DNA from 2 places in the Mycobacterium sp. Soil_C_30 genome. Region 1 is predicted to be linked to the other one. Evidence: predicted binding sites of a transcription regulator. Region 1 holds the regulator's gene; the other holds the start of a gene.
What was found. Region 1 encodes LexA, which represses DNA repair genes until DNA is damaged. Its sites were predicted from a motif close to CGAACANNTGTTCG; they were not measured.
Positions count from the first base shown of each region.

Region 1 (14,912 bases):
TGTCGTCAGCTGACGGACGCGGACCCGTATTGGTGCACGCCCTGGAAGGCTTCTCAGATGCGGGGCATGCGATCAAGTTGGCCGCCGAGCACCTCCGGCAGTCGCTGGACACCGAGTTGGTGGCGTCCTTCGCCATCGATGAATTGCTCGACTACCGGTCGCGTCGCCCGCTGATGACGTTCAAGACCGATCACTTCACCCATTACGAAAACCCCGAGCTCAACCTGTACGCCCTGCACGACAGCGTGGGCACGCCGTTCCTGCTGCTGGCAGGGATGGAGCCGGATCTGAAGTGGGAACGTTTCATCACCGCTGTCCGCCTGTTGGCCGAGCGACTCGGGGTGCGCCGCACCATCGGGCTGGGCGCCATCCCGATGGCGGTGCCCCACACCCGGCCGGTGACGTTGACCGCACACGCCAACAACCGGGAACTCATCGCCGATCACACGCCGTGGGTCGGTGAGGTCCAGGTTCCGGGCAGCGTCTCCAACCTGCTCGAGTACCGCATGGCGCAACACGGTCACGAGGTCATGGGTTTCACCGTCCACGTGCCGCACTACTTGGCGCAGACCGATTACCCGGACGCGGCCAAAGCGCTGCTCGAACACGTGGCCGGTGCCAGTTCCCTGGAGATTCCGGTGGACGGCCTCGATGAAGCAGCGGCAGAGATCCGTATCAAGATCGACGAACAGGTCGAAGGCAGCCCGGAAGTGGCTCAGGTGGTGAGCGCCCTCGAGCGACAGTACGATGCATTCGTTGCCGCACAAGAGAACCGCTCCCTGCTGGCCAGGGATGAGGAACTCCCCAGCGGTGACGAACTCGGAGCGGAGTTTGAGCGATTCCTGGCCCAGCAAGCCGGCGACAACTTCCAGGATCCGTTCCGTGACGACAACGGAACCACTTGATCCGCCTCAGTTCCGCCGCTATGGGGCCCGACGAAGTTGGCGCATATGACATCCACCTCGGCAACGTCCCCTGGCTGCTGTAGCCCTCGTCGCCGGGTGCCGGGCGCATGAGTACCCGCAAGCCGAATCTGCGTTCGGTCCGCGAGCTGACGCCGACCCTGGATTTCCGCACCATTCACGGGTACCGGCGTGCGTTCCGCATCGCCGGGTCCGGTCCGGCGTTGCTGCTGATCCACGGCATCGGTGACAATTCCACCGCGTGGTCGACGGTGCAGTCCAAGCTGGCCCAGCGGTTCACCGTCATCGCACCGGATCTGCTCGGTCACGGTCAATCCGACAAGCCGCGCGCAGACTATTCGGTGGCCGCGTACGCCAACGGCATGCGCGACCTGCTCGGTGTGCTCGACATCGAGAAGGTCACCGTCGTCGGCCATTCGCTGGGCGGCGGCGTGGCCATGCAATTCGCATACCAGTTCCCGCAATTGGTCGACCGCCTCATACTCGTCGGCGCGGGCGGAGTGACCCGCGATGTCAACATCGCGCTGCGGATGGCGTCATTGCCCATGGGCGGGGAAGCGCTGGCGCTGCTGCGTCTTCCGTTGGTGTTGCCCGCGGTGCAGATGGCAGGCAAAGTTGCCGGCGGCGTGCTCGGCAGTACGGCGTTGGGACGCGAACTGCCCAATGTCCTTCGGATCCTGCGCGATCTTCCCGAACCCACCGCGTCCTCGGCTTTCACTCGCACACTGCGCGCTGTCGTCGACTGGCGCGGCCAGGTGGTCACCATGCTGGACCGCTGCTATTTGACCGAATCGGTTCCGGTTCAGCTCATTTGGGGCGACCGCGACGTGGTGATCCCGGTCAGTCACGCCCACATGGCGCATGCGGCGATGCCGGGTTCGCAACTGGAGATCTTCAAGGGGTCCGGACACTTCCCCTTCCACGACGACCCGGATCGCTTCGTCGAGGTGGTGGAGCGTTTCATCGATTCCACCGAACCCGCCGAGTACGACCAGACGGCATTGCGCCAACTGCTGCGCAGCGGCATCAGCGAGCGGGCGATGTCGGGCACCGTCGACACCAAGGTCGCGGTGCTCGATGCGATGGGCACCGACGAGCGCAGCGCGACCTGATTCACGGGATCGCCGAACGGCGCCAAACGGCAAGTAGAGTCGACCCATGGGTATCGATGTCACAGTGCTACGGGTGTTCACCGATTCGGCCGGCAAGTTCGGAAATCCCCTGGGTGTGGTCGACGCCACCGCCGTCGCGCCTCGAGACCGCCAACGGCTGGCCACGCAATTGGGTTACAGCGAAACTGTTTTCATTGACCTGCCGGCACCCGGGAGCAGTACGGCGCACGCCAGGATCTTCACTCCGGCAACCGAATTGCCGTTCGCAGGCCATCCCACCGTCGGCGCCTCGTGGTGGTTGAAGGACCAAGGCACACCGGTGCACACTCTGCAGGTTCCCGCGGGGATCGTCCAGGTCGGTTACGGCCTCGACGGTGACGATGAGCTGACATCGATCAGCGCCCGCGCGGAATGGGCACCGGAGTTCGCGATTCGCGAACTCCCCTCACTCGAGGAGCTGGCCGCCGCCGATCCCAGCGATTACTCCGACGACATTCAGCATTATCTGTGGACCTGGCTCGACCGCGACGCCGGTGCACTGCGCTCACGAATGTTTGCCGCCAATCTCGGAGTCCCTGAGGACGAGGCCACCGGCGCGGCGGCAGTGCGGATCACCGAGTACCTCAGTCGCGACCTGGCGATCACGCAAGGACAAGGGTCACAGATCCGCACGCGGTGGAGTCCGGACGGATGGGTTCATGTCGCCGGCCGGGTGGTCAGCGATGGCGTCACCAACGTCGAGTTGGCGTGACCGCCTGCGAGCCCGGAACCCTTCGACTACCTCGCAGCCTCGGACTCCTGTTTCAACTGGTGGCCGTCACCCGTCGGTGCTCGCGCAGCGCGCGGATCTCCTGTTCGAAGTCCTCGGCCGAAGAGAACGAGCGGTACACCGACGCGAATCGCAGATAGGCAACCTCGTCGAGCTCGCGAAGCGGTCCCAGAATCGCCAAGCCGACCTCATTGCTCGGCACCTCTGGTGAACCCGCCGCACGAATGGTGTCCTCCACCTGTTGGGCGAGATGGTGCAGTGCGTCCTCGTCTACTTGACGGCCTTGGCACGCCCGTCGCACGCCGCGCATCACCTTCTCGCGAGAGAACGGTTCGGTGACGCCGCTCCGCTTGACCACTGCGAGCACTGCGGTCTCGACCGTGGTGAACCGCCGGCCACATTCCGGGCATGACCGCCGACGTCGAATGGCTTGGCCTTCATCGGCTTCGCGGGAATCGACCACACGAGAATCCGGATGCCGGCAGAAAGGACAGTGCATCACCGCTCCTTCGCCGCACTGGACACGTGTTACTCCCGCTTCAGAGAGTACCTGCGCCGCGCCGAGCTGAGCCACCGCCATCGCTCTGGGCGCAGTCCTGCGCATTCCCATCGCCATCACGGTTGTGCACCACCTGGATTCGTCGTGGTCCGACACGGACTCAGCCCACGGGCGCGATGAGCGTCTGACCGGCCGTCAAGGCCACACTCTCGAGCTGGTTGAGCTCGCGAATCTGCTGCACCGTGTCGCCGATCGGCACGCCGGGAGCGACCCGGGCCGCGACGGTCTGCAGCGTTTCCCCGCTCTGCACCTGCACGACGGCCAGTTTGCTCGGAGTCGGGGCCGTGGCGCCCTGGATGGCCTCACCGAACTGGGCGACAGCGCCGAGCCACACGGTGATCAGCGCCGCCAGCAGCGCCAGCCCGACCGTGGTGACCGGCGTGATGCTCCGGCGACGACGATGCGGCGCCCGCGAGACCGGCACACCCGTACCGCGCCGGCGGACCGGCGCACCGGCCGGACGCACCTCCATCGGCCTGCGCCTCACCTGTCCGGCGTCGGTGCGCCGACGTACCGGCCGCGGCGCGCCGTCCACGGGACGCGGCTGCGCGTGGCGCGGAGGCAGAGTGTCGATGAGTGTCATGTCCGTTCCTTCCGACCCGAGAAAATGGTGTCCTGCAGAGATCCGGTACCGAGCCCGGTTGAGCTGTGCCATCGTTCGCTCCTGTGTTCGAATCTAGTCGATCACATGTTCGATAAGATAGTGCCAACCGAACATGTGATCGATTTGTAGCCGAACCATAGAACGACCCACCGACAAAAACTTCCGCCCCAGGGGTCACTCCAGCCCCACTTCGTGAAATCGGCCGCCGGGCACCAGGCCGCGCACAGCGACGGGCACCCGGTTCCGCGACACGCCTCGAACACATGTTTGATTCTGTCGGTCGCTGCGATTACATTCAGGGCCATGGGTGACAGCACTGGCACAGGTTCAGACGCGCAAGGCGGCACAGGTAGACCGCGTGACAACTCCCCCGATCCATCGCTGACCGAACGGCAGCGCACCATCCTCGAGGTGATCCGCGCCTCGGTGACCAGCAGGGGCTATCCGCCGAGCATCCGTGAGATCGGCGATGCCGTGGGCCTGACGTCCACCTCGTCGGTCGCCCACCAACTCCGCACTCTCGAGCGCAAGGGCTATCTGCGCCGTGACCCGAACCGGCCGCGAGCCGTCGATGTCCGGGGTGCCGACGACGCCGCGCCGGCAGTGCTCACCGACGTCGCGGGTTCGGACGCGTTGCCGGAACCCACCTTCGTCCCGGTGCTCGGCCGAATCGCTGCCGGCGGTCCGATCCTGGCCGAACAGGCCGTCGAGGACGTCTTCCCGCTACCCCGCGAACTCGTGGGCGAGGGATCGCTGTTCCTGCTCAAGGTGGTCGGCGAATCGATGATCGACGCGGCCATCTGCGACGGGGACTGGGTGGTGGTGCGGCAGCAGGCCGTGGCCGACAACGGCGATATCGTGGCCGCGATGATCGACGGCGAAGCCACGGTCAAGACCTTCAAGCGCACCAGCGGTCAGGTCTGGCTGATGCCGCACAATCCCGCGTTCGACCCGATCCCGGGCAACGACGCCGCGATCCTCGGCAAGGTTGTCACCGTCATCCGGAAGATCTGACCCGGACGGGGTGAGCTGACCCATCCCGCGGGGGCGGGTGAGCTCACTCCGCTTTGGTGAATCCGTTGGATTCGGCCAAATCCTCTGAGGCGAACCAGATTTCAGCGACCGTCACATCGTAGGAAGCAGAGCCGGGCGAGTGGTAGGTCCCCGTGCGCATACTTCCCTTGATGGGGTAACCCTCCGGCGCTTCATCGGGGTCATCCAGCGGAAGATGGATCGCCGGAGGCGCCGACGAGGCGGTCGGTGACGGGCCGTCTGTCGGCCGTTCGTCATCGGGTCGCTCGAAGGGCGACGGCGTGTACTCCGGCTGTGCGTACTCCGACGGCGTGTACTCCGGCTGTGCGTACTCCGGCCGTCCGTACTCGCTCGGCGTTTCGCCGGACAACGAAGCATCCGGTTGCCCATACCCGGGCTCGGCGTACGGAGACGGTGACAGGCCGCCGTCCCCATCCTCGAAGGTCGCGCCGACGGGCGCCGCGTAGCCCGGTTCATCGACATCAGACGACGGCGCGGCCGGTTCTTCCTGCGCCGGCGGCGGCGCCGCACCGTATACCGGGGCGAACAGGGAGCCGGGCCCCGGCACGTGAGCATCTTGGTCAGTCAGCCACGGTGGCCGGGACTCCTCCGCGCCCGCCGCGGCGTGGCGGCCGGACGGCTCCCCGGATTCCGTCTGTACCGGCGTGGGCGCGGTGTCAACGGCGTCGGGGTCCTGCTCCTCAACATCGGCGGTGAAGTCCTCGGCCTCGTGCGCACCGTGATGGGTGAACAGATCGGGGCCGGTAGCGGCAGCCGCCAACCCCGCGGTCGGTACGGCCGGCTCGCTCCACGGCTGGGCGCCGGGCTCACGTTTGGCCCACGGCGGCTGCGCGGCCAGGTAGTCGGTGTCGTCGGGCTCGGCATCGCCGAACTTCGACGGCCCACTGCTCTGTCCTGCGCCCGCGGATTCCCATCTGGCGTGTTCGTCCTCGTCGCGCCCCCCATGCGAGGCCTCATCGAAGACGTCGTGGTTCCCCGGCGCACCACCCGGACGGAAACCGCCGCCGGCGCCTGGGCCGGCGTTGCGGCGCTGTCGCATCACCGCGAACGCCGCCAACGAGGCCAGAAGCAGGATCGCCAGCGGGATGAGCACCCACAGGTACCAGCTCTTCGAACCCGATCCCTCGGTGCCGCTGTCATCACCCTGAGCCGCGGGCGCAGCGGCAGGCGCCGAGGTGGGGCTGGCCTGCTGGGGGAGATCGAGTCCAGCCAGCCGTTCGGCGAGCTCCGGCGGCTGCGTACTGAAGCTGTTGGTGCTGCTGTTGTACGTGACCTGCCCGCCGCTGAAGTTCTGCGTGATGGTGCCGTCGCCGGTCTGGTCGGCGATCGGGACGCCGAGATCACCGCCGCTACCGCCGAGCTCGTCCCACGCCGCCTTCATCGGCCCGCGCACGATCACGGCGCCGTGTTCGGCAGTCCACACGATCACCGGGTCACCCTCGGCGCCGAAGGTGCTGATCCGGCTGCCGGGCACGTCGCCGTCGGCCTCGTTGGCGGTCGGGAAACCGAGTTCGCCGGTAGGCCCACCCGCGGCCTCGTACTTCTCCAGAATGGTGCCGCTGACGACGTGCGCGCCCGTGTCCGGCGAGAAGAAGATCTTGCCGCCCGCGAAGTCCTGGCCGGTGCCGTCGCCGACGGGGTACGGGTCGCCTTGTTTGGCGCCGAGCTGGCCGCCAGCTCCGCCGGCCACCCGCCAGGCGAGGTCGATCGACGATGCGGCGTCGTCGGGCAGCGCCAGGTCCCCGAGCTGCCCGGCCAACTCGGGCGGCGTGGTGGTGAAGGTCTTGGCGGCGGTGTCGTAGGTCAGCTGCCCACCGCTGAACCGCTGCGAAATGGTCTCGCCGCTGTAGGTTTCGTCCTCCACCGGGACACCCAGCGGACCCGACGATCCGCCCACCCGGTCCCAGGCCGCGTTGATCACGCCGCGCACCAGCCACGCGCCCGTGGCAGGCGTCCAGAAGATGACCGCACCTTCGGGTGCGCTGAAGGTGACGTTACGGCTTTCCGGAGCCCGCCCGGGCCCCTCGTCGATGGTGGGGAATCCGAGGCCGCTGTCGGCCGGGCCGCCGAGGGAGCGGTACTTGTCGAGGATGGCGCCGAAGACCGACCGCGCGCCGGTCTCGGGCGAGAAGAACATGGCGCCGTTCACGAAGTCCTGGCCGAAGCCTGCGCCGGCCGGGTAGATGCCGCCGACCTTCGGGCCGAGCGGCGAGGTGTCGCCACCGGAGCCGGTCCACGCCTGATCGATCGCTACGGCGGCGTCGCCTTGCGGGTCGGCGTGAGCGACCGGAACGAATGGCGTTGCGAACGCAAATGCCGCGCACACCGCCAGAATTCCGACCGCCCATCGCAATGGGTTTCGCTGCGTCGTCATGCCCACTCCCCGCGGTTTACCGGCCTGCATACGCCGATCTCGTCGTCCGAAATTCGTCACCGTCAACTCTCGGACAATAGCCGAGCACGATATGGCCATATCGCCGTCATTTTGACGACAATACCCACCCGGTACCGAATTGACGTGCAGGCCCGACGCGTTTTGCGCGCAATATGTCGGGTATGGAACGCTGCTAGACCCCCAGGCTGCGGCCGACGATCTCTTTCATGATCTCGGTGGTGCCGCCATAGATGGTCTGCACGCGTGCATCGAGAAATGCGCGCGCGACGGTGTATTCGCGCATGTATCCATAACCACCGTGCAATTGCAAACACCGGTCGACCAGCCGCACCTGGGCTTCGGTGGTGTACCACTTGGCCATTGCCGCCTGGTCTGCGGTGAGCTTTTCGTCGAGATGCAGCCGCAGGAACTCGTCGACCATGATCCGCACAGCGGTGGCTTCGGTGGCGAGTTCGGCCAACACGAAGCGGCTGTTCTGGAAGCTGCCGATCGGCTTGCCGAAAGCCTTGCGTTCCTTGGTGTATTGAATGGTTTCCTCGAGAACGGCTTCCATGGCGGCGGCGGCCATGATGGCGATGTTGAGCCGTTCCTGCGGCAGGTTCTGCATGAGATAGATGAAGCCCATGCCCTCGTCGCCGAGCAGGTTCTCCGCGGGCACCTTGACATCGGTGAACGACAGCTCAGCGGTGTCCTGGGCGTCCAACCCGATCTTGTCGAGGTGGCGCCCGCGCTCGAAGCCCTCCATGCCGCGTTCGACCACCAGCAACGAGAAGCCCTGTGCGCCCTTGTCCGGGTCGGTCTGGGCGACGACGATCACCAGGTCGGCGTGGATTCCGTTGGTGATGAACGTCTTCGAGCCGTTGAGCACCCAGCTGCCGTCATCCTGCTTGACCGCGCGGGTCTTGATGCCCTGCAGGTCGCTGCCCGTGCCGGGTTCGGTCATGGCGATGGCGGTGATCAGCTCGCCGCTGCAGAAGCCCGGGAACCAACGCTGCTTCTGTTCGTCGGTGGCCAGCCGCAGCAGATAGGGCGCCACCACGTCGTTGTGCAGGCCGAAGCCGATACCGCTGTAGCGGCCGGCGGTGGTCTCCTCGGTGATCACGGTGTTGTAGCGGAAGTCGTCGATACCGCCGCCGCCGTACTCCTCGGGCACCGCCATGCCCAGGAAGCCCTGCTTACCGGCTTCGACCCACACGTTGCGGTCGACGATCTTGTTCTTTTCCCACTCCTCGTGGTGCGGTGCGACGTGGCGCTCGAGGAAGGTGCGGTAGGACTCGCGGAACAGTTCGTGTTCGGGCTCGAACAACGTGCGCTGGTACTTGACGGCACTACCCATGATGGACCTCCGGAGCCGGGTTCGGGGTTTGACAACACGTCTTGCCGACGACGATATACCAACCGGGTGGTTGGTCGGCAAATCCGTGCCGCGAGTTCCCCGTAAACTGCCCGCCATGGCATCTGCGCCGGCCAGCCTGACGCATTGGGGCGCCTTTCACGCCCAGGTCCGCGACGGCGACATCAGCTCGGTACAACCGCTGGCCACCGACGTGAACCCCTCGCCCCTACTGGGCAATCTGGCGGGTTCGCTGCGCCACCGCGCCCGGGTGGCCGAACCCGCGGTGCGCCGCGGGTGGCTCGAGAACGGACCCGGCCCGTCGGCGCAGCGCGGGGCCGACGAGTTCATCGTGGTGTCGTGGGACGAACTCACCGAACTGCTGGCCACCGAACTGCGTCGCGTGGTCGACACCTTCGGCAACGAGGCGATCTACGGCGGGTCCTACGGATGGGCCAGCGCGGGCCGCTTCCACCATGCACAGAGTCAGGTGCACCGCTTCTTGAAACTGCTCGGCGGCTACACCTTCTCCCGGCACTCGTACAGCCTGGGCGCCACCGGGGTGATCATGCCCCGCGTCGTCGGCACCCACGACGATCTCTTCAAACGCTCCACGCAGTGGGACGTGATCGCCGAGCACACGGATCTGCTGGTGTGCTTCGGGGGCATCGCCATGAAGAACACCGCCGTGAATCACGGTGGGACGACGGCACATCCGGCCCGGGACGCCCTGGCCCGGTTCCGTGACCGTGGGGGTCGGATCGTGTCGATCTCCCCGTTGCGCGACGACGTGGACGGCGACTACGAGTGGCTGCCCGCGGTGCCGGGAACCGACGTCGCCATCATGCTCGCACTCGCCTACGTCCTGGCCACCGAAGCGCTGGCCGACCGTGACTTCCTGGCCACGTACTGCGTCGGGTACGACAGGTTCGAGCGGTATCTGCTCGGCCTCGACGACGGGGTGCCCAAGTCACCCGAATGGGCGTCCGAACTCTGCGAACTGCCCGCAGACGCCTTGCGGCAGTTGGCCCGACGCATGGCCGCCTGCCGGTCCATCGTCACGGTCAGCTGGTCACTGCAGCGCATCGAACACGGCGAACAGGCGCCGTGGATGGGGCTGACGCTGGCCGCGATGCTGGGCCAGATAGGCCTTCCCGGTGGAGGTTTCGGCCACGGCTACGGCTCAATGAACGAACCGGGGCTCGCGCCGCTGCGGTGCCGACTGCCCGTGCTCCCCCAGGGCCTCAACCCGGTTCGCACGTTCATCCCGGTCGCCGCGGTCAGCGATATGCTGCTGCATCCCGGTGAACAGTTCGACTACAACGGGCTGCGGTTGACCTATCCCGACATCCGGTGTGTGTACTGGGCCGGCGGCAACCCGTTCCATCACCACCAGAACCTGGCGCGGTTGCGTCGCGGGTTGGCACGGATGGACACCGTGGTGGTGCATGAGCCGTACTGGACGGCGATGGCCAAACACGCTGACATTGTGGTGCCGTCGACCACCGCCTACGAGCGCAATGATTTCTCCGGTTCCCGCAACGACCCGGTGCTGATGGCCATGCCGGCACTTGCCGAGCCATATGCTAAGTCCCGCAACGACTATGACACCTTCGCCGCACTGGCCGACAAGCTCGGCTTCGGGGCGGAGTTCACCGAGGGCCGCACCGAAGGTCAGTGGTTGACACACCTGTACCAGCAGTGGGCGGCCGGCCTGGATTTCGCGGTGCCGAGCTTCGAGGACTTCTGGGCGGCGGGTTCGCTGCGGTTGCCCGTCGAAGAGGGACTCACCCTGCTGGCGGACTTCCGCGCCGACCCTGATGCCCACAGGCTGGGCACTCCCAGCGGGCGCATCGAGATCTTCTCGGCCACCATCGACGAATTCGGATACGACGACTGCAAGGGCCACCCCCGCTGGTACCGCCCGCGGGAGTGGCTGGGTGGCGAACGAGCGGCCACCTACCCGTTGCACCTGATCGCCAATCAGCCCGCCACCAGGCTGCACAGCCAGCTCGACACCGGACGCACCAGTCAGATGTCCAAAGTCCAGGGGCGCGAACCGATTCGGATGAATCCGGTGGATGCCGCCGCCCGGGGGTTGAGCAACGGCGACGTCGTCCGCGTCTACAACGACCGTGGCAGCTGCCTGGCCGGCGTCGTCATCGACGACGCGGTGCGCACCGCGGTGGTGCATCTGCCCACCGGGGCCTGGTACGACCCCGAGGACCCCCACGACCCCGACACCATGTGCGTGCACGGGAATCCCAATGTGCTCACCGATGACCGCGGCACGTCGTCGCTGGCCCGTGGATGCACCGGCGCGCATGTGCTGGTGCAGGTGGAGAAGTTCACCGATGCGCTGCCGCCGGTGCGGGCACACCAGCCGCCGCCGCTGGTGCGGCGTTAGCGGGTGGCGAAGTCCCGGAGCCCGGCCGCCAGTCCCGCGGGAACGAAACCCTTGATCCTGGTGCCGGATTCGGTGTGTTCGGCGTTGTCCACCCGGCCGTCGCTGTGCACCTTGGCCACCAGATCACCCCGGTCGTACGGGATGGTCACGTCGACGGCGACGTCGGTGGGTTCCACCAGTTCACTCATCCGCTGACGCAGCCGGTCCAGCCCCTCACCGGTGCGCGCCGAAACGAACACCGCCTCGGGCAGCGCCCGCCGCAGCTGGGCCAGCGCCAGATCACCTGCGGCATCGATCTTGTTGACCACCAACAACTCCGGTGGCCGGGTGCCGTTGCGATCGGCGACCACCTCGTTGATCACCTGACGTACGGCACTGATCTGGGCCAGCGGGTTGGCATCGGAGCCGTCGACGACGTGTACCAGCAGACTGGCGCCGAGCACTTCCTCCAGTGTGGACTGGAACGCCTCGACCAGCTGGGTGGGCAGGTGCCGGACAAAGCCGACGGTATCGGTGAGCACGAACGGCCTGCCGTCGTCGAACTGGCCGCGCCGGGTGGTGGGCTCGAGGGTGGCGAACAACGCGTTCTCCACCAGCACACCGGCCCCGGTCAGGGCGTTGAGCAGGCTGGACTTGCCCGCGTTGGTGTAGCCGACTATCGCCAGTTGCGGGACGTCACTGCGGACCCGCGTGCTGCGCTGGGTGTCGCGGATCTTCTTCATATCGCGAATCTCGCGGCGCAGCTTCGACATCCGTTCCCGGATGCGACGACGGTCGGTCTCGATCTTGGTTTCACCGGGACCACGGGTACCCACGCCGCCGCCCGCGCCACCGGCGCGGCCACCGGCCTGCCGGGACATCGACTCACCCCAGCCGCGCAGCCGCGGCAGCATGTATTCCATTTGCGCCAGCGACACCTGCGCCTTGCCTTCGCGGCTGGTGGCGTGCTGGGCGAAGATGTCGAGGATCAGCGCGGTGCGGTCGATGACCTTGACCTTGACGGCCTTTTCCAGCGCGTTGAGCTGGGCGGGTGAGAGTTCACCGTCGCAGATCACGGTGTCGGCGCCGGTCGCGATGACGACCTCGCGCAGTTCCTGGGCCTTGCCGGAACCGATGTAGGTGGACGGGTCCGGTTTGTCGCGGCGCTGGATGAGGCCCTCGAGGACCTCGGAGCCCGCCGTTTCCGCCAGTGCGGCCAGTTCGGCGAGGCTCGCATCGGCGTCGGCCGCGCTACCGTCGGTCCAGACGCCGACCAGTACCACCCGCTCCAGCCGCAGCTGGCGGTATTCGACTTCGGAGACGTCTTCGAGTTCGGTCGAAAGCCCGTGCACACGGCGCAACGCGGCGCGGTCATCGAGTGCCAGCTCACCGACGCTGGGATTGTGATTAAACGGATATTCAGTCATAGGCGAATACAGATTCGCACGGAGATCACTTTTCATGCACCCCAATTAACGTTCAAGAGCCGCCCACCATTCCTGCGACAGCTGGCCGTGTGCCACCAATTCTGACGGGCCCCGGAGGTAACTGGTGGCCTCGGTGATGGTGACGGTGACTTCACCGCCGGGAACGCGCACGGTCAGGGTGCCGGTCTGCTCGCCGAGATGGCGAAGCGCGGCGACCGTGGCCGCGACGGTGCCGGTGCCGCAGGAGCGGGTTTCGCCGACCCCCCGTTCGTGGACCCGCATGGAGACGGCTCCCCCGGCCGGAGCGGTGAGCACCTCGATGTTGACCGCCTCGGGAAACTGCCCGGCGTCGAACTGGACCGGCGCGGCGACGTCGAGAGCGGCCAGGTCCTCGGGGCTCACGCCGACGCACGCCAGGTGGGGATTGCCGACGTCCACCGCGACGCCGGTGAACCGCCGTCCACCCACCACCGCGTCGCCGGTGCCGGTGGTGTTGGCCTTACCCATCTCGACGGTGACGTCGGCGTGCAGTTCATCGGCGTGGTGCACCGCCACCGGACGGGGCCCCGCCAGCGAGCCCACCACGAATTCGTCACGCTGCTCCAGGCCGGCGGCCCGCAGGTAGTGGCTGAACACACGTACGCCGTTACCGCACATCTGGGCGGTCGAACCGTCGGCGTTGCGGTAGTCCATGAACCAGTCGCCGGCCGCGACGCCTTCGGGCAGCCGGTCGAGCACGCCCGCCGACACCAGCGCCCCCGCGGTGGTGACCCGCAGCAGGCCGTCGGCGCCGAGCCCGCGGCGCCGGTCGCACACCGCGGCGACCGCGGCAGGTGTCAGCACCAGTTCCGCGTCGAGGTCAGGGAGCAGCACGAAGTCGTTCTGCGTGCCGTGACCTTTGGCGAAATCCATCCGTTCAGGATACGTCGCGCCAGCTGCGCAGCACCGCGTCCGCGTTCCCGGGATCGGAGCCGTCGAGCCAGTGCACCCGGTGGTCGCGACGGAACCAGGATCGCTGCCTGCGCACGTAGCGCCGGGTGCCGACGAAGGTCGCCTCCCGGGCCTGGGCCATCGACTCCTCGCCATCGTCGAGCGCGGCGAGCACCTGTGCATACCCGAGCGCCCGCGCGGCGGTCACCCCGTCGCGCAGGCCGACTCCGAGCAGCCGCTGCACTTCCTGAACCAGGCCACCGTCGAACATGGCATCGGTGCGCCTCTGCAGCCGCGCGTCGAGAAGCTCTGTCTGCCAATCCAAGCCGATGATCAGCGTGTCCCAGCGCGGTATGCCGATCTTCGGGGCCGACGCGGCGAAGGGCCGGCCGGTCAGTTCGATCACCTCGAGCGCCCGCACCACCCGCCGCCCGTCGGTGGCGAGAATGGAGGCCGCCGCGGCGGGGTCCTGGCGGGCCAGCTCCGCGTGCAGCGCGGCGACACCCACCTCGGCCAGCCGCTCCTCCCAGCGTGCCCGCACTTGCGGATCGGTGGCCGGGAAGGCCCAGTTGTCCAGCAGTGACTGGATGTAGAGCATCGATCCGCCGACGATCAGCGGCACCGCGCCGCGTGCAGCGATGGCCTCCACATCCGCGGCGGCGTCCTGCTGATACCGGGCGACGGTCGCGGTCTCGGTGACCTCGAGTACGTCGAGTTGGTGGTGGACGATGCCGCGTCGTTGCTCGACCGGCAGTTTGGCGGTGCCGATGTCCATACCGCGATAGAGCTGCATCGCGTCGGCGTTCACCACCTCGGCCGCGCCCAGCTTCTCGGCGACCTGCAACGCGAGATCGGATTTGCCGGTCCCGGTGGGGCCGATGAGGGCGATGGGTCGTGGCATCACGGGTGCCAGACGCCGACGTGGTACCCGACCCCGAAGGGTGCGCCACGGTAGAGCTCCTTGGTGCCGTGCGGCCCCGGCTCGACGAGCCCGGCCAGCACCGCGAAGGCGACCCGGCCGACGACGGTGTCCGGGAGTGCCTGGAGAGCCGTCGTGTCCCCGCCGGCCAAGGCGTCGTCGAGGCCGGCTTGCACCGCGACCGTCGCCGGGTCATGGCCACCGGGTGCGCCCGGGGTCAGGGTGGGGCAGCCGTCGGCCACCACCAGGACACCGACAGGCTCGGCGGCCGCGTCGATCTCCGCACGCAGGCCGCGACCGCGGGCCAGCGCCTCCGCTGCGGACAACGTGGCGGGCGACTCCCGCACCTGTACGCGGGCGTCGGGGCGGACCTGCCCTCGGATCCAGCCGGCGATCAACGCACACAACGGCAGCTCGGCGAGAGGCCCGGCCTCGGGCGACAGACGCACCCCGACCTCGACGCCGTAGCCGGCGAACGTGCCCGCCGCCGACTGCCAGGTCT
Region 1 is NZ_JBDGJH010000007.1:163,537-178,448, reverse strand. Features, by position in the region: gene AC3A6P_RS15615 (proteasome assembly chaperone family protein) at 1-905, shown strand, start outside; gene AC3A6P_RS15610 (alpha/beta fold hydrolase) at 1,013-2,035, shown strand; gene AC3A6P_RS15605 (PhzF family phenazine biosynthesis protein) at 2,082-2,786, shown strand; gene nrdR (transcriptional regulator NrdR) at 2,839-3,303, opposite strand; gene AC3A6P_RS15595 (LysM peptidoglycan-binding domain-containing protein) at 3,464-3,946, opposite strand; gene lexA (transcriptional repressor LexA) at 4,271-4,981, shown strand; gene AC3A6P_RS15585 (LGFP repeat-containing protein) at 5,025-7,394, opposite strand; gene AC3A6P_RS15580 (acyl-CoA dehydrogenase family protein) at 7,588-8,751, opposite strand; gene AC3A6P_RS15575 (molybdopterin guanine dinucleotide-containing S/N-oxide reductase) at 8,867-11,155, shown strand; gene hflX (GTPase HflX) at 11,152-12,561, opposite strand; gene dapF (diaminopimelate epimerase) at 12,607-13,473, opposite strand; gene miaA (tRNA (adenosine(37)-N6)-dimethylallyltransferase MiaA) at 13,478-14,392, opposite strand; gene AC3A6P_RS15555 (class III extradiol ring-cleavage dioxygenase family protein) at 14,392-14,912, opposite strand, start outside.

Region 2 (14,912 bases), 130 kb from region 1:
GACTGCCGCCCGTCATCGCCTGCGCGCCAAGACCGTACCCACGGCGCAGCACCACCGCGATCAGCGGCACCTCCAGCGACGCGCCCGCGATCAGCAGTCGCGATCCGCGCCGCACCAGTGCGTCGGCCTCGGCGGCCGGACCGACCATGTAGCCGGGGCAGTCCACCAGCGACAGCACCGGCAGGCCGAAAGCGTCGCAGAGTTGCAGGAATCGTGCCGCTTTCTCGGCGCCTGCCGCGGTGATGGCGCCGGCCATGTAGCGGGTGTCGTTGGCGATCACCCCGATCGGGCGACCGTCGATGCGGATCAGCGCGGTCACCATCTCACGGGCAAAACGCTTGCGCAGCAATGTCACCGAGCCTTCGTCGGCCAGCGTCTCGATGACGGGTGCAACGTCATAGGCGCGACGTGCCCGCTCGGGGACGACGGTGCGCAGCGTCCGCTGATCGGCCGCCGGGCCGGGCGTGGTGCGGCCCTGGAAATAGCCCACCAGCTTCTTGGTCACCGCCACGGCCTCGCGTTCATCGGCCACCACGACGTCGATGACGCCGTTGGGTTCCTGCACCGACACCGGGCCCACGTCATCCGGGGCGACGTCGCCGAGGCCGCCGCCGGCGATCATCGCCGGGCCGCCCATCCCGATCGAGGTGTCGGCGGTGGCGACGATCAGATCAGCGCATCCGGCGATCACGGCATTGCCCGCGAAACAGCGACCCTTGACCACCGCGATCCGGGGCACCAGCCCGGACAGCCCCGCCCACAGCGCGAAGGCGCGGACATCGAGGGACGAGACCACCGGGTAGTCGGTGTCACCGGGTCGGCCGCCGCCGCCTTCGGCGAAGAACACCGTGGGCAGCTGCAATCGCTCGATGAGCTCGAAGAGGCGATCCTTCTTGCGGTGCCCGAGCGCACCCTGGGTGCCGGCCAGCACGGTGTAGTCGTAGGACAGCACCGCGCAGGCCGCCCCGTTGATGCGGGCGGTGCCCGCCACCAGTCCGTCGGCCGGGGTCCGGGCCATCAGGTCGGTGACCTCGCGGCGCTGCCGCTGGGCCGCGATGGCGAACCGCCCGTACTCGACGAACGACTCCGGGTCCACCAAGTCCGCGATGTTCTCGCGCGCGGTCCGCCCGCCTGCGGCGTGGCGGCGGTCCACGGCGTCTGGCCGAGCGGAATCTTCGGTGAGCGCGCGGCGCCGTAGCAGTTCGGTGAGATCACTGCGCGGTTCTGGCATCGGTTCCTCCGGTCGGCGGTGCCCAGCTGGCGTGTCCCTACCGTAGGGTGTCCCCGGTACCGGCTAGGCTCTCGAACAGCTGTTCGGTGTTTTCTGGTGGGAAGGGGTCCCAGTTGTTGCGCGTCATGGGCGTCGACCCGGGACTGACCAGGTGTGGTCTCTCGGTGATCGAAGGCGGCACAGGGCGGCAGGTGATCGCCCTGGATGTCGACGTGGTGCGCACGCCGTCGAGTGACCCGCTGCACCACCGGCTGCTCACCATCAGCAACACCGTGGAGTACTGGATGGACACCCACAAACCCGATGTGGTGGCCGTCGAGCGGGTTTTCGCCCAGCAGAACGTGTCCACGGTGATGGGCACCGCCCAGGCCGGGGGCGTGGTGGCGCTGGCCGCCGCCAAGCGGGACATCGAGGTGCACTTCCACACCCCGAGCGAGGTCAAAGCTGCCGTCACCGGCAACGGCCGGGCCGACAAGGCTCAGGTCACCGAGATGGTCACCCGGATCCTCGCGCTGCAGCAGAAACCCACCCCCGCCGACGCCGCGGATGCGCTGGCGCTGGCCATCTGTCACTGCTGGCGCGCGCCCATGATCGCGCGGATGGCGAAGGCGGAGGCCATGGCCGCTGAGCAGAAGAAGCGTTACCAAGCCAAACTCAAGGCCGCCCGATGATCGCCTCCGTGCGCGGCGAGGTCGTCGACATCGCCCTCGATCACGCTGTCATCGAATGCGCCGGGGTGGGCTACAAAGTGATGTGCACACCGTCGACGCTGGCCGGGCTGCGACGCGGCACCGAGGCCCGTCTGATCGTCGCGATGATCGTTCGTGAGGACTCGATGACGCTGTTCGGCTTCGCCGACGCCGACGCGCGGGATCTGTTCACCACGCTGCTCGGGGTGTCCGGGGTGGGACCGAAGATCGCGCTGGCCACCTTGGCGGTCTACGACGCCACCGCGTTGCGGCAGGCGCTGGCCGACGGTGACGTCACCGCGCTGACCCGGGTGCCCGGTATCGGCAAGCGCAGCGCCGAACGGTTGGTCCTGGAACTGCGTGACAAGATCGGCCCGGTGACCGGTACGGCGGGCTCCAGTGCCGCCAGTGGCCACGCGGTGCGAGGCCCGGTGGTCGAAGCCCTTGTCGGACTTGGCTTTGCGGTCAAGCAGGCTGAGGAGGCCACCGACAAGGTGCTGGCCTCTGAACCCGATGCCTCCACCTCGACGGTGCTGCGGTCGGCGCTGAATCTGTTGGGCAAGAACAAATGAGCCGATTCGACGACGACGATGCCCCGGAGGAGCGGGAGGTCTCCGGCGCGCTGACGGTCGGTGAAGGGGATATCGACGCCAGCCTGCGGCCGAAGTCGCTCGACGAGTTCATCGGTCAGCCCAGGGTGCGCGAGCAGCTGCAACTGGTCATCGAGGGGGCCAAAAATCGCGGCGGCACCCCGGACCACATCCTGCTGTCGGGCCCGCCCGGGCTGGGCAAGACATCGCTGGCGATGATCATCGCCGCCGAACTCGGCTCGTCGCTGCGGGTCACATCGGGCCCGGCGCTGGAACGGGCCGGCGATCTGGCGGCCATGCTGAGCAACCTCGTCGAAGGTGACGTGCTGTTCATCGACGAGATCCACCGGATCGCCCGCCCGGCCGAGGAGATGCTCTACCTCGCCATGGAGGATTTCCGCGTCGACGTCGTGGTGGGCAAAGGTCCTGGGGCCACCTCGATTCCGCTGGAAGTCGCACCGTTCACCCTGGTCGGTGCCACCACCCGCTCGGGCGCGCTGACGGGGCCGCTGCGCGACCGCTTCGGGTTCACTGCGCACATGGATTTCTACGAGCCGGTCGAACTGGAACGGGTGCTCGCCCGCTCGGCGCGAATCCTGGGCATCGAGCTCGGCGACGACGCCAGCACCGAGATCGCGCGGCGCTCCCGCGGCACGCCACGGATCGCCAATCGTCTGTTGCGCCGGGTCCGCGACTTCGCCGAGGTGCGCGCCGACGGCGTCCTCACCAAGGATGTCGCCAAGGCCGCGCTGGAGGTCTACGACGTCGACGAACTCGGCCTCGACCGGCTTGACCGCGCCGTGCTCTCGGCGCTGACCCGCAGTTTCGGGGGTGGCCCCGTCGGGGTGTCGACGCTGGCCGTTGCGGTGGGGGAGGAAGCCACCACCGTCGAAGAGGTCTGTGAACCGTTCCTGGTGCGCGCCGGGATGCTGGCGCGTACGCCGCGCGGGCGGGTGGCAACGGCACTGGCATGGACCCACCTGGGGATGAAACCGCCCGCCGGGGCGGCCGGGCTGGGGCAGAGCGCGCTGTTCGATTAGATGTTGCGGGGCAGGACGTTCATGTCGATGGCGTGGCCATCCAATCAGAGTGCGGTGCTCGATCGGCTGTGTTTAGACTTTGCTCTATGTCGAGCCCTGAATCGGACACTGTGGGGGCTTTCGGTCGCGCCGTCAGCCCCCTGAACCACTGAGGATCTAGCCTTCCCGCCCCGCTTGCATGCGTGGGTGGCCGTTCGGGCAACTCCATCGGGCTGGCCGTGGTGACGAGACGCCTTCTGCTCGTTTCTTCCCTCGGAGTAACTCGATGCCTCTCGCTCTGTACCTGCTTGCCCTCGCGGTCTTCGCCATGGGCACCTCAGAATTCATGCTCGCCGGCCTGGTACCGGACATCGCCACCAGTTTCGACGTCTCGGTCGGGACTGCTGGACTGCTTACATCGGCGTTCGCGGTCGGGATGATCGGGGGCGCCCCCACGATGGCCGCCTTCGCTCGCCGATGGCCTGCGCGGGCCACACTGCTCGGTTGCGTGGTGGTCTTCGCACTTTGTCACGTCGTCGCCGCGATCACCCCGTCCTTCTCCGTGCTGTTCGCCACCCGTGTCCTGGCCGCGGTCGCCAACGCCGGTTTCCTGGCAGTCGCCCTGAGCACTGCGACCCGTCTTGTTGCCCCTGACCAGAAGGGACGTTCCCTGGCAATCCTTCTGTCCGGCACCACGATCGCGACCGTCGCCGGCGTCCCCACCGGCGCTCTGCTCGGTAGCGCGATGGGGTGGCGGGCCACGTTCTGGACCGTCGCGTTGCTATGCGTTCCCGCCGCAGCCGGCATCCTCGTCGGGATTCGGCCCCACACAGACTCAGCATCGGAACGGTCCGACGGTGCGAAGTCTCTGGTTTTCGAACTCGCTCAACTCTGTTCGCCCCGTTTATTCATGGCGATGCTGCTCGGAGCCTTGGTCAACGGTGGCACGTTCGCCGCGTTCACGTTCCTCGCCCCCGTCGTGACCGGGACCGCTGCCTTGGATGAGGTGTGGGTACCGCTGGCCCTGGTGCTGTTCGGCCTTGGATCTTTTCTCGGAGTGGCTGCGGCCGGACGCCTTTCCGACCGATACCCGCGTCGGACTCTCGGCGTGGGCGCACCCATCCTGCTTTCGGGATGGGTGGCTTTCGCGCTGCTTGCCGCACACCCGGTGCTTCTCTTGATCCTGATCTTCGTCCAAGGAATGCTGGCGTTCGCCGTGGGGAGCACCCTGATCGCACGGGTACTCTACGCGGCGTCCGGAGCGCCCACCATGGGCGGTTCCTATGCGACCGCCGCGCTCAACATCGGGGCGGCGGTAGGTCCGGCAGCTGGGGCGGTGGCGCTCCCGTGTTCCGGTGATCTCGGGCCAGTGTGGGTAGCCATCGCCCTAACCGGCGTCGCCTTGATCATGCTGCTGCCCTCGCAACGCCTGATCGCACCTCGATACCGAAGCGACGTTGTCGGGTGAGTCACGCAGATGCTCCGCTGAGCGTCGAAGGCCGTCGACGGCTTGTCCATCGATGCCGAACTCGGCCCCTCGCTCACATCGCCGCAGAGATGGGCATCTCACACGCCTGCGCCTCGAAGTGGGTCAACCGGTGGCGTCCGCATGGTGACGCTGGCCTCCTCGACAAGCCCTCTACGCCCCGCACCGAACCCCTCGTCATGGTCCTTTCTGCGATGGCTCCACAGCCACGACAGTCTCGGTCACCAGGTGGCCCTTCCGCCCCCGGTACACCGGGGGCCGTAAGGCCACTTACACCGTTACTGCGACACTCCCCAGCCCCGGGGACGAGGGGGAGAACGGGCCGGCCTTGTTCGGCCCAGAGCTCAGCTTTCTTGTCGGACGTGTCTGCTTTGATGGTGTCATGCCTTCCACTGCAACGCCTTTGGCCGCTGCTGGGGTTTCTCCCAAGCAGCGGCTGGAGGTGTTGCTGGACAGGCTCGGGGAGCTGACCGGCCAGCGCAATGCGATCGACGGGGAGATCGTGGAGATCGTCGCCGAGATCGACGGTGACGGGTTGGCGGGCGCCACGGGGTATCGGTCGGTGGCGTCCTTGGTGGCTGCCAAGACCGGGGTCTCGCCGCACACCGCCACGGTCATCACCACGGTGGCGCAGCGGTCCGCTGAATTCCCACAGTGCGCTGCAGGTATGCGCGAAGGTTGGTTGTCGCTGGACCAGGTGGGAGCCGTCGCTGAGAAAGCCGGCGCGGGTTCCGATGCGCATTACGCGCAGTTCGCCCGGTTTGCCACCGTCAAGCAGATCCGTCAGGCGGTTGCATTGGAACCGCGTCCCACACCTGAACCAGAGCCCGACGTCGAGCCCGAGCCGATACCGGAACCGGAGGCGCCGCGGTCGATCACCAAGACCTGCGGTGAGCAGTCCACCACCTGGCATGTCACCTTGCCTGCCGAGGAGGCTGCGGAGTTCGACGCCGCGCTGCAGTCGCATCAGGACAAGGTTGTCGCCGACTGGAAAAGAGACCACGGTGATGAAGAATCCGATCAGACACCGCCGTTCCCGGTCCCGGTCGACGGATTCATGAGCTTGGTGCGAGCCGGCTGGGACGCTGATGTCACTGCCCGCCCGCACGGACAGCGGACCACCGTCGTCGTGCATCTCGATCTCGAGTCCCGCGTTGCCGCATTGCATCTGGGGCCGTTGCTCTCCGATGCCGACCGCCGGTACCTGCTGTGCGATTCCACCTGTGAGGTGTGGTTCGAACGCGACGGCCGCCCCATCGGCGCCGGCCGCGAAACCCGCACCATCAGCCGCCGGCTGCGCCGCGCCCTCGAGCACCGCGACCACGGCACCTGCGTTGTGCCGGGGTGCGGGGCCACCCGCGGACTCCATGCTCATCACGTCGTCCATTGGGAGGACGGTGGCCCCACCGAGCTCTGGAACCTGGTGCTGGTATGCCCATTTCACCATCGGATGCACCACAAGCATGTCATCACGATTACCGGTCCGGTGGATCGCCTCGTGGTCACCGATGCAGCCGGGCATCCGCTACGCGCCGGATCACTGGCGCGTCCGCCGACCACACCACCACCTGATGTTCCACCGCACCCCGGGCCCGGCGGGCAACGCTGCGACTGGTGGTGGTACACGCCATACCAGCCGAAACCACCATTTACCGCCGCCTAGTCTGGCGGGAATCGACGCCGGTCTGCGCGTTCTCGCCGAGCTGCTCCCGGCGGTCGACGTCGCGCGGGTGGCCATCGCGGCACGGGCCCGCGGCGTCGAGTTGCTGGATCACGATGGGTTCCTGACAAGGCGTGGTGTTCGATTACAGTGCACATCCACCGACAGCACATCCACCGACAGCGCTGAGCGTGGCGCTCTTCGCGAGATACCGGAGCTTTCATGATCACTGCGGCATCGATCTTCGCCGGGCTCGCGGCGCTGCTGCACGTCTACATCTTCGTGATGGAGTCGCTGACATGGACCAGCCCGCGCACCCGGGCGGCTTTCGGCACCACCAGGGAAGAAGCCGAGGCCACCAAACTGCTGGCCTTCAATCAGGGTTTCTACAACCTGTTCCTGGCGGTGATCACCGCACTGGGTATCACCGCGGTCGCCCTGGGCCACAAAGGTATCGGTGCGGCGCTGGTGTTCGCCGGCGCCGGGTCCATGGCGGCTGCGGCGCTGGTGCTGGTGGCGTCGTCGCCGGACAAAGCCCGTGCGGCGCTGACCCAAGGCACCTTCCCGGCCATCGCCGTGGTGCTGCTGGCCCTCGCCCTGGTGTGAAGGGCACTACGCCAGGACCGGTGAGCGGGGAGGGCACCGGCCCTGGCGTAGTCGAGGCTGGGTCTAGAGCAGACCCAGCAGCTTCAGATCCGTCACGTACTTGACGACGACGGGGGCGGTGATGTGCGGGATGTCCTTGTCGTGGCCGATCTTGGCCTCCTGCACGGCGGTCCGGAACCGGTCGACCGGTGCCATGGACCCCCGCATCGGATGTTCCGGGCGGGCGTAGTTGTGCAGCAGCGGCAACAGCGAGGCCTGCCGCTGCTTGTCGGGCAGCCCCCGCAGGGCCGTCTCGAACCGGGCCAGCCAGGTGGCGTAGTCACCGACGCGGTGCACCGGATACCCGGCTTCGATCAGCCAGTCGACGAAGGTGTCCATTCCGATACCGTCGTCGTAGGGGTTCATCACGTGATAGGTCTCGAATCCCTCGACCACATTGGCGCCCAGGGTGGAGATCGCGTCGGCGATGAACTCGACCGGCAGGCCGTCGTAGTGGGCGGGCTGCCGTTGTCCGGCGCTGTCGAGTTCGTAGAACGACTCCGGCGCGATTCCGGAGGCCACCAGGCTCAGCATCATCCGGGTGAACATGTCCGGCAGGTTGAGCTGCCCGGCATAGGTCACGTCGGCCAGGATCATGTCGCAGCGGAACACCGATACCGGCAACCCACACAGGTCGTGCGCCTCGCGCAGCAGCACCTCGCCGGCCCACTTGCTGTTGCCGTACCCGTTGGCGTAGCTCTCGTCGACGGTGCGGGTGGCGCTGATCTCGCGGATGTCGGCGTCCTCGACGAACGTGCCGGGCTCGATGCCGGCGCCGACGCCGATTGTCGAAACGTACACGAACGGCTTGATCTTCGTGGTCAGCGCGATGCGGATCAGCTCCGCGGTGCCCAGCGCGTTCGGCGCGAACAACTGGCTGTACGGCAGCACGTGGTTGACCAGCGCGGCGGGGTCGACGATCAGGTCCACGGTATCGGCCAGGCGCTGCCAGGTGGCTTGATCGAGCCCGAGGTCGGCCTCGCCCTTGTCGCCGGCGATCACCTCGAGATGCGCGGCGGCCAATTCCTGGTAGTGCCGCAACAATTCGGGGTCACCGGAGTCGAATGTCGCCTCCAGCCGGCGGCGGGCGTCTTCATCGGACTTGGCCCGCACCAGACAGATCAGTTTGCCGTCGACCAGGCTCAGGCGTTCGAGCCACTCCAGGGCCAGGTAGCGGCCGAGGAATCCGGTGGCGCCGGTCAGCAGCACGGTACGGACCTGTTCGGCGGGGCCCGGCAGGGTCGGTGCGGCGGCCAGCGTATGGGCGTCGAGGAACTTGTCCAGCGTCAGATCGCGGGCGTGGACCTCGGTGGCCTCCCTGCCGTGCACCGAAGCGTACGTCGGACGCTTGCTCCCACCGGCGCGCTCGGCGTCGATGAACGCCGCGATGGCAGCCAGATCCGTGGCCGGGCTGACGATCACGCCCACCGGCACGTCGACCCCGAAGATCTCGTGCAGCAGGTTGGCAAAGGTCAACGCCGACAGCGAGTCTCCGCCCAGATCGGTGAAGTGGGCGCCCGCCTGCAGGTCGGAGGCCGCCGCGCCGAGCAGTGCACCGGCGGCCCGGCTCACGGTCTCCAGCACGGGCTGCTCGGCACCGCTGTGGCGCAGCGCGCGCAGCTCGGCGGCCTGGCCGTCGGCGAGCTCACTGTAGAGCTCCTCCAGCCGGGGGCCGTAGTGTGCCTTCAGGTTCGGCCGGGCCAGTTTGCGGATACCGGTCAGGAACCCGTTCTCCAGCGTGAAAGGCGTTGTCTCGATCAGGAAGTCGCGGGGGACCTCATAGGACTGCAGATCCGCCGACCGCGCCGCCCGCTGCAGCGACTCGCTGATGCGCGCCTTGAGCGTCTCGGGGTCCGACTGCGCCAGCGCGTCCTCGGTCGGCACCACCACCGCCAGCAGATAGGAGCGCGCGCTGTTGCCATAGAGATAGATCTGCCGCACCAGCGAGGCGCTGTCGAAGACCGCTTCCAATTTGGAGACGGTGACGAATTCACCTTGCGCCAGCTTGAGCACGTTGTTGCGGCGATCGACGTATTCCAGCTGATCCGGTCCCAGCTCGGCGACGATATCGCCGGTCCGGTAGAAGCCGTCGGCGTCGAACATCTCGGCGGTCACATCGGGCCGCTTGTAGTACCCGGGGAACAGCTGCTCGCTCTTGACCAGCAGTTCACCGCGGGGGTGGGGCCGGTCGGTGTGGAAGTATCCGAGTTCGGGGACGTCGACCAGCTTGTAGTCGATCACCGGAGGACGTCGCACGACACCGTCGACGAACACCGCGCCGGCTTCGGTGGAGCCGTAACCCTCCACCAGATGCATGTCCAGGAAACGCTCCACCCACGCCTTCATCTCCGCCGAGATGGGCGCCGATCCGCTCATCGCCGAGACGAACCGATTGCCGAGCAGCTTCTGCCGCAATGCGGTCAGCACCTGATCGTCATCGTCTGCCGCCGAGCGATCCAGTTCGCTCTGATACTCGTTGAACAGCATCTCCCAGATCCGTGGCACGAAGCTGAGCTGGGTGGGGCGGCTGAGCGCGAGGTCTTCGAGGAAGGTGGACAGGTCACTGCGGGCGGCGAAATAGACTGTGCCGCCGCATGACAACGCACCGAAGAGAACACTGCGTCCCATCATGTGGCTCATCGGCATGAAGCTCAGCACGATGGCCGGCAGTGGGGACTGCTCCGGGAGCCACGCGGCGCGGGCCGATGCCTGCCACATGTTGGCGACCTTGTTCTCCGGATACATCGCCCCTTTGGGTGCGCCGGTGCTGCCGGAGGTGTAGATCAGCAGGCTCAACGGATTGTCCTCGGTGGAGTCCGGCTTCGGTGCGGCCGGCAGGTCTTGACCGCGGGTCAGCACTTCGGACAGGGGCTCCACCGGCAGGGGGTGACCGGCTTCGGCGAGGCGGCGACGGGCATCGGCGAGCGCGTCGCGATGGTCGTCCACCTGGGGCAGGTAGTCGAACACCACCACGCGTTGCGGCTGGTGGCCCGTCAGGATGAGCTCTACGGCGTCGTCGAGGAAGTCGATGCTGGAGGCGATCAGCGCCGGTTCGGTTTCGGCGACGATCGGGCGGAGCTGGGCTACCGGCGCGCTGGTCTGCAGTGGCACCGACACCGCACCCAGTCCGACGAGCGCCATGTCGACGGTGGTGTAGTCGACGCTGGTGAAGCCGAGGATGGCCACGCGGTCACCGGCGTGCAGACCTTCGTGGTGCCAGGTGTTGCGCACCGCGCCGATGCGTTCCCAGAGCTCACCGTAGGTCAAGGTGTCGAACCGGGGGAGCAGCGTCGCGGTGGTGCGGCCGGTGGCCGAGTCGACGACGAGATCGACGGCGCGCTGGGCCAGGGCGGGGCGGTCGGAGTAGCCGACCATCACGGTTTCGACGATCGTCGGCAGGCTCAGGCCGGGTTGGTCGATCGCCGCGCTGATGGCGTCACTGGGGCGAGCGCCTGCGAACTGCGCGTCGTGGGCGTAGAGATCGGCGATCCGGTGAGCGAGGCGGGTCTCGCGGTCCTGGGCTGACTGTGCAGCGTTCATAGAGGTCCCCTTGGAATTAGCAGGAATGAGGAAGAAAGGCGGCGTGGTGACCGCGCCATCTAAAACTACGTTAGTAAAACTAAGTTTAATCCCGTGGGGGCTGTCAGTTGACTGTGAACTTTGCTTCGTGTGTCTGCCGTCACAGTCGAAATCTTCTGCGCGCCAGAGTGATTGGAGTCACACCGGCGGAGCCGGCCGACGGGATCGGGGCCGGGCGCCGCGCGCGAGTTAGTCCCCGCGGTCCGGTGGGTATCCAGTGCCCCAACAAGAGGAGGCAACAATGAAGAGGACTCGCACGGTCGATGCCTCGACGGGCACCGTGGATGTGCACCAGCTCAAGGGTGGCCGCATGAAGATCGCCCGTAGCCGCGGTGCGGCCAGCGGCTTCCTGTTGCTGTTGCTGGGTGTGTGGGGAGCGTTGATCCCCTTCGTCGGGCCGTATTTCGACTTCGCATACTCACCCGACCAGCCGTGGGTGTGGACGGACGCGCGCGGCTGGCTCGAGGTTCTGCCCGGAGCTGTGACGGTGCTCGGCGGTCTGCTCCTGTTGACCTCTCGGAACCGCGCCAGCGCCACCCTCGGCGGCTGGCTCGCCGTGATCGCCGGTGCCTGGTTCGTCGCTGGGCGCGCCTTCGCGTCGATGCTGTCCATGGGCGAGCTGGGTGTTCCCGTCGCCGCGACGCCGGCCAAGACGGTGGCCCTGGAACTGGCCTTCTTCTCCGGCCTGGGGGCGCTGATCGTGTTCCTCGGCGCTTTGGCTGTGGGCCGGCTCTCCATCCGGAGCGTGCGGGACGTCGCCTACGCCCAGCGCACCGAGCCTGTTGTGGCGGAGACCGATACCGCGGCGCCCGTGTCGACGCCGCTGCCGATGGCCGACCAGCGCACCGAGGTCATCGGCCCCACCGCTGAGAGCCGTCCGCGGCGCAGCTGGCGGAACCTGTTCCGCGGCAACGGAACCGGCCACCGCCCTCTGGTCCACCACTGATCCCGCGAGAGAAATCCGGCCGTGGAGCGACTTGCTCCACGGCCGGGATTGTTTTTCGAGGTTGCCTACAGGTCGGCGAGCAGCAATGCCAGCACGTCGAGGCCCTCGATCAGCAGCTCGTCGGTGATACTCAGCGGCGGCAGGAACCGCAGGATGTTACCGAACGTGCCGCAGGTCAACACGATCACACCCGCGGCATGGGCGGCCGAGCTGAGAGCCTTGGTGAGCTCCGGATCCGGTTCAGAGCTACCGGATTTCACCAGTTCGACAGCGATCATGGCGCCGCGGCCGCGGACATCGCCGATCCGGTCGTCCTCGGCCTGCAGCCGATGCAGGCGGTCCTTCATCAACGACTCGATCTCAGCCGCCCGCGCGACCATGCCGTCGAGCTCGATGGTCTCGATGGTGGCCAGCGCGGCCGCACAGGAGATCGGGTTGCCGCCGTAGGTACCGCCGAGGCCGGACACGTGGGGGGCGTCCATGATCTCGGCGCGCCCGGTCACCGCCGACAGCGGCAGTCCGTCGGCGATGCCCTTGGCGGTGACGATCAGGTCGGGCTCGATGCCCTCGTGCTCGCAGGCGAACATCGCACCCGTGCGGGCGAACCCGGTCTGCACCTCGTCGGCGATGAAGACCACGCCGTTGTCGGAGCACCACTGGCGCAGCGCGGGGAGGAAACCCGGCGCGGGGACGATGAATCCGCCCTCGCCCTGGATGGGCTCGATGATCACCGCGGCCAGGTTGCCGGCGCCGATCTGCTTGTCGATGACCGAGATCGCGCGTTCGGCGGCCAGTTCACCGTCGGTGCCCAGGTCCTTGTTGATCAGGCCGTCACGGTAGGGGTAGGACAGCGGTGCGCGGTAGATCTCGGGAGCGAACGGGCCGAAGCCGCTCTTGTAGGGCATCGACTTGGCGGTCAGTGCCATGGTCAGGTTGGTGCGGCCGTGATAAGCGTGATCGAAAGCGACGACCGCCTGCTTCTTGGTGTAGGACCGGGCGATCTTGATGGCGTTCTCCACCGCCTCGGACCCGGAGTTGAACAGCGCCGACCGCTTCTCGTACGAGCCGGGGGTCAGCCGGTTGAGGTGCTCACACACCGACACATAGCCGTCGTACGGGGTGATCATGAAGCAGGTGTGGGTGAAGTCGGCGACCTGCGCGGCCACCGCGTCGACCACCCGCGGTGAGGCGTTACCCACCGTGGTGACGGCGATACCCGACCCCAGATCGATCAGGCGGTTACCGTCGACGTCCTCGACGATGCCGCCGCCGGCGCGCTGGGCGTAGACCGGCATGGTGGTTCCGACGGCGCGTGATACCGCTGCGGTCTTGCGACCGGCCAACTCCACCGACCGGGGACCCGGGATCTCGGTGGCCAGCAGACGGCTCTGTTCGAGGGTGGACACGTAAGGACTCCTGTCAACGGCTGGACTCACGGGGACCGATTTCGCTGGTGTTCCCCGCACGACGAGCCTAGTCGTCGGGGTGCGCCCGGCCTACTGGAATCCCCAGCTACTTCTCCGATCGGCGATGGAATACGTATCAGTTCGTCGAATTGCGTACGTAATCGGTGGCAGTTACTTTCTAAAAGTCCCCCGGTGGCGGTCCCACCGGGGGACAGTCCATTTCCAGGCCAGTCTCGCCCGCCTCGAGGCGTGAGTTCTCCGGCCGGTGCTGGGGAGCGCAAGACCGGGCATGTGACTGGTGGGGCCAATCCGTGCGATCATCGTCGCGACCTCGGCAGCCGGCGACCCTCGGCACGCTGGACGCATCCGGGCGGTGCGGGTCGGTGCGATCAGCACCAATGGCACACTGGACACTTATGAGGTGCCGGTGACCTGCTGGTCCAGCACCGAATGGTCAGGGACGTAGCCGCCCCGGAACGAAATCGAAACTGAAGTAGCCACGAAAGAGTAGAAGGACTCGAGCTGTCATGGATCTGGTCGTATTTTTGCCCCTGCTGATCATCTTGGGCGCGTTCATGTTCTTCGCATCGCGTAAGCAGAAGAAGGCGATGCAGGCGACCATCGACTTGCACGAATCGCTGCAGATCGGGGACCGCATCCACACCACGTCGGGCCTGCAGGGCACCATCACCGGCGTCGGCGACGACTACATCGACCTGGAGATCGCCCCCGGTGTCGTCACCACCTGGATGAAGCTGGCGGTCCGCGACAAGATCGCCCCCACCACCGAGGTCGACGACGAGCTGGAGTCGGGAACCGAGATCGGTGACACGCCCTCGGACCCCGACCGGCTGCACAGAGACTGATCGCCAGGTACGGCACGTACCCTTTCCGGGTGCGGGCGACCGATCGCCCCTAACGCCACGGCCCGAAACCGGGCCTGAGCATGGATGACTGCATGCACGACCTCGGAGGAGACACAACAACGTGGCATCGTCTACGGCGCAGGTGCACCCGTACCGCTACCTGACGCTGTTCCTGGTTCTGCTGGTAGGTGCCTTCGCGCTGGTGTTCTTCACCGGCAACAAGCAGCCCGACCCCAAGCTGGGCATCGATCTACAGGGTGGTACCCGGGTCACGCTGACCGCACGCACCCCAGATGGAACCGCCCCCACCCGGGAATCGCTGAACCAGGCGCAGCAGATCATCAGCAGCCGCGTCGACGGGCTCGGGGTGTCCGGCTCCGAAGTGGTCATCGACGGCGACAACCTCGTGATCACGGTGCCAGGAAACGACGGCTCCGAGGCGCGCAACCTCGGGCAGACCGCCCGCCTCTACATCCGTCCGGTGAAATATGCCGTGCCGGTCGACCAGCTGGCCGCGGCTACCGGTCAAGGTCAGGGCCAACCCGCCCCCGGCGCCGTCCCGCCCGGAGCGCCAGGCGCACCCGCCCCCGGCGCACCGGCACCCGGTGGACTGATCCCCGGTGCTCCTCCGGGAGCAGGGGCACCTGCTGACGGCCAGCCGGCCGCTCCGAGCGCGCCGCCGGCGCAGCCGCGGCCCTACCCGCTCGAGCCGGCACCGACCCCGACGCCGTCACCCGCACCGGCCCCGGCAGGCGAGACGCCGGCCGCTCCGGCACCCGGGACGCCCGCGGCCCC
Region 2 is NZ_JBDGJH010000007.1:292,847-307,758, forward strand. Features, by position in the region: gene AC3A6P_RS16250 (acyl-CoA carboxylase subunit beta) at 1-1,231, opposite strand, end outside; gene ruvC (crossover junction endodeoxyribonuclease RuvC) at 1,348-1,902, shown strand; gene ruvA (Holliday junction branch migration protein RuvA) at 1,899-2,492, shown strand; gene ruvB (Holliday junction branch migration DNA helicase RuvB) at 2,489-3,550, shown strand; gene AC3A6P_RS16270 (Cmx/CmrA family chloramphenicol efflux MFS transporter) at 3,816-4,997, shown strand; partial or broken gene AC3A6P_RS16275 (helix-turn-helix domain-containing protein) at 4,994-5,188, shown strand; gene AC3A6P_RS16280 (HNH endonuclease signature motif containing protein) at 5,398-6,678, shown strand; gene AC3A6P_RS16285 (DUF1304 domain-containing protein) at 6,898-7,281, shown strand; gene car (carboxylic acid reductase) at 7,345-10,860, opposite strand; gene AC3A6P_RS16295 (hypothetical protein) at 11,210-11,845, shown strand; gene gabT (4-aminobutyrate--2-oxoglutarate transaminase) at 11,911-13,251, opposite strand; gene yajC (preprotein translocase subunit YajC) at 13,779-14,117, shown strand; gene secD (protein translocase subunit SecD) at 14,239-14,912, shown strand, end outside.
Region 2: a site for LexA is predicted at 1,304-1,317, ahead of ruvC (crossover junction endodeoxyribonuclease RuvC). Genes of this name have one in related genera too.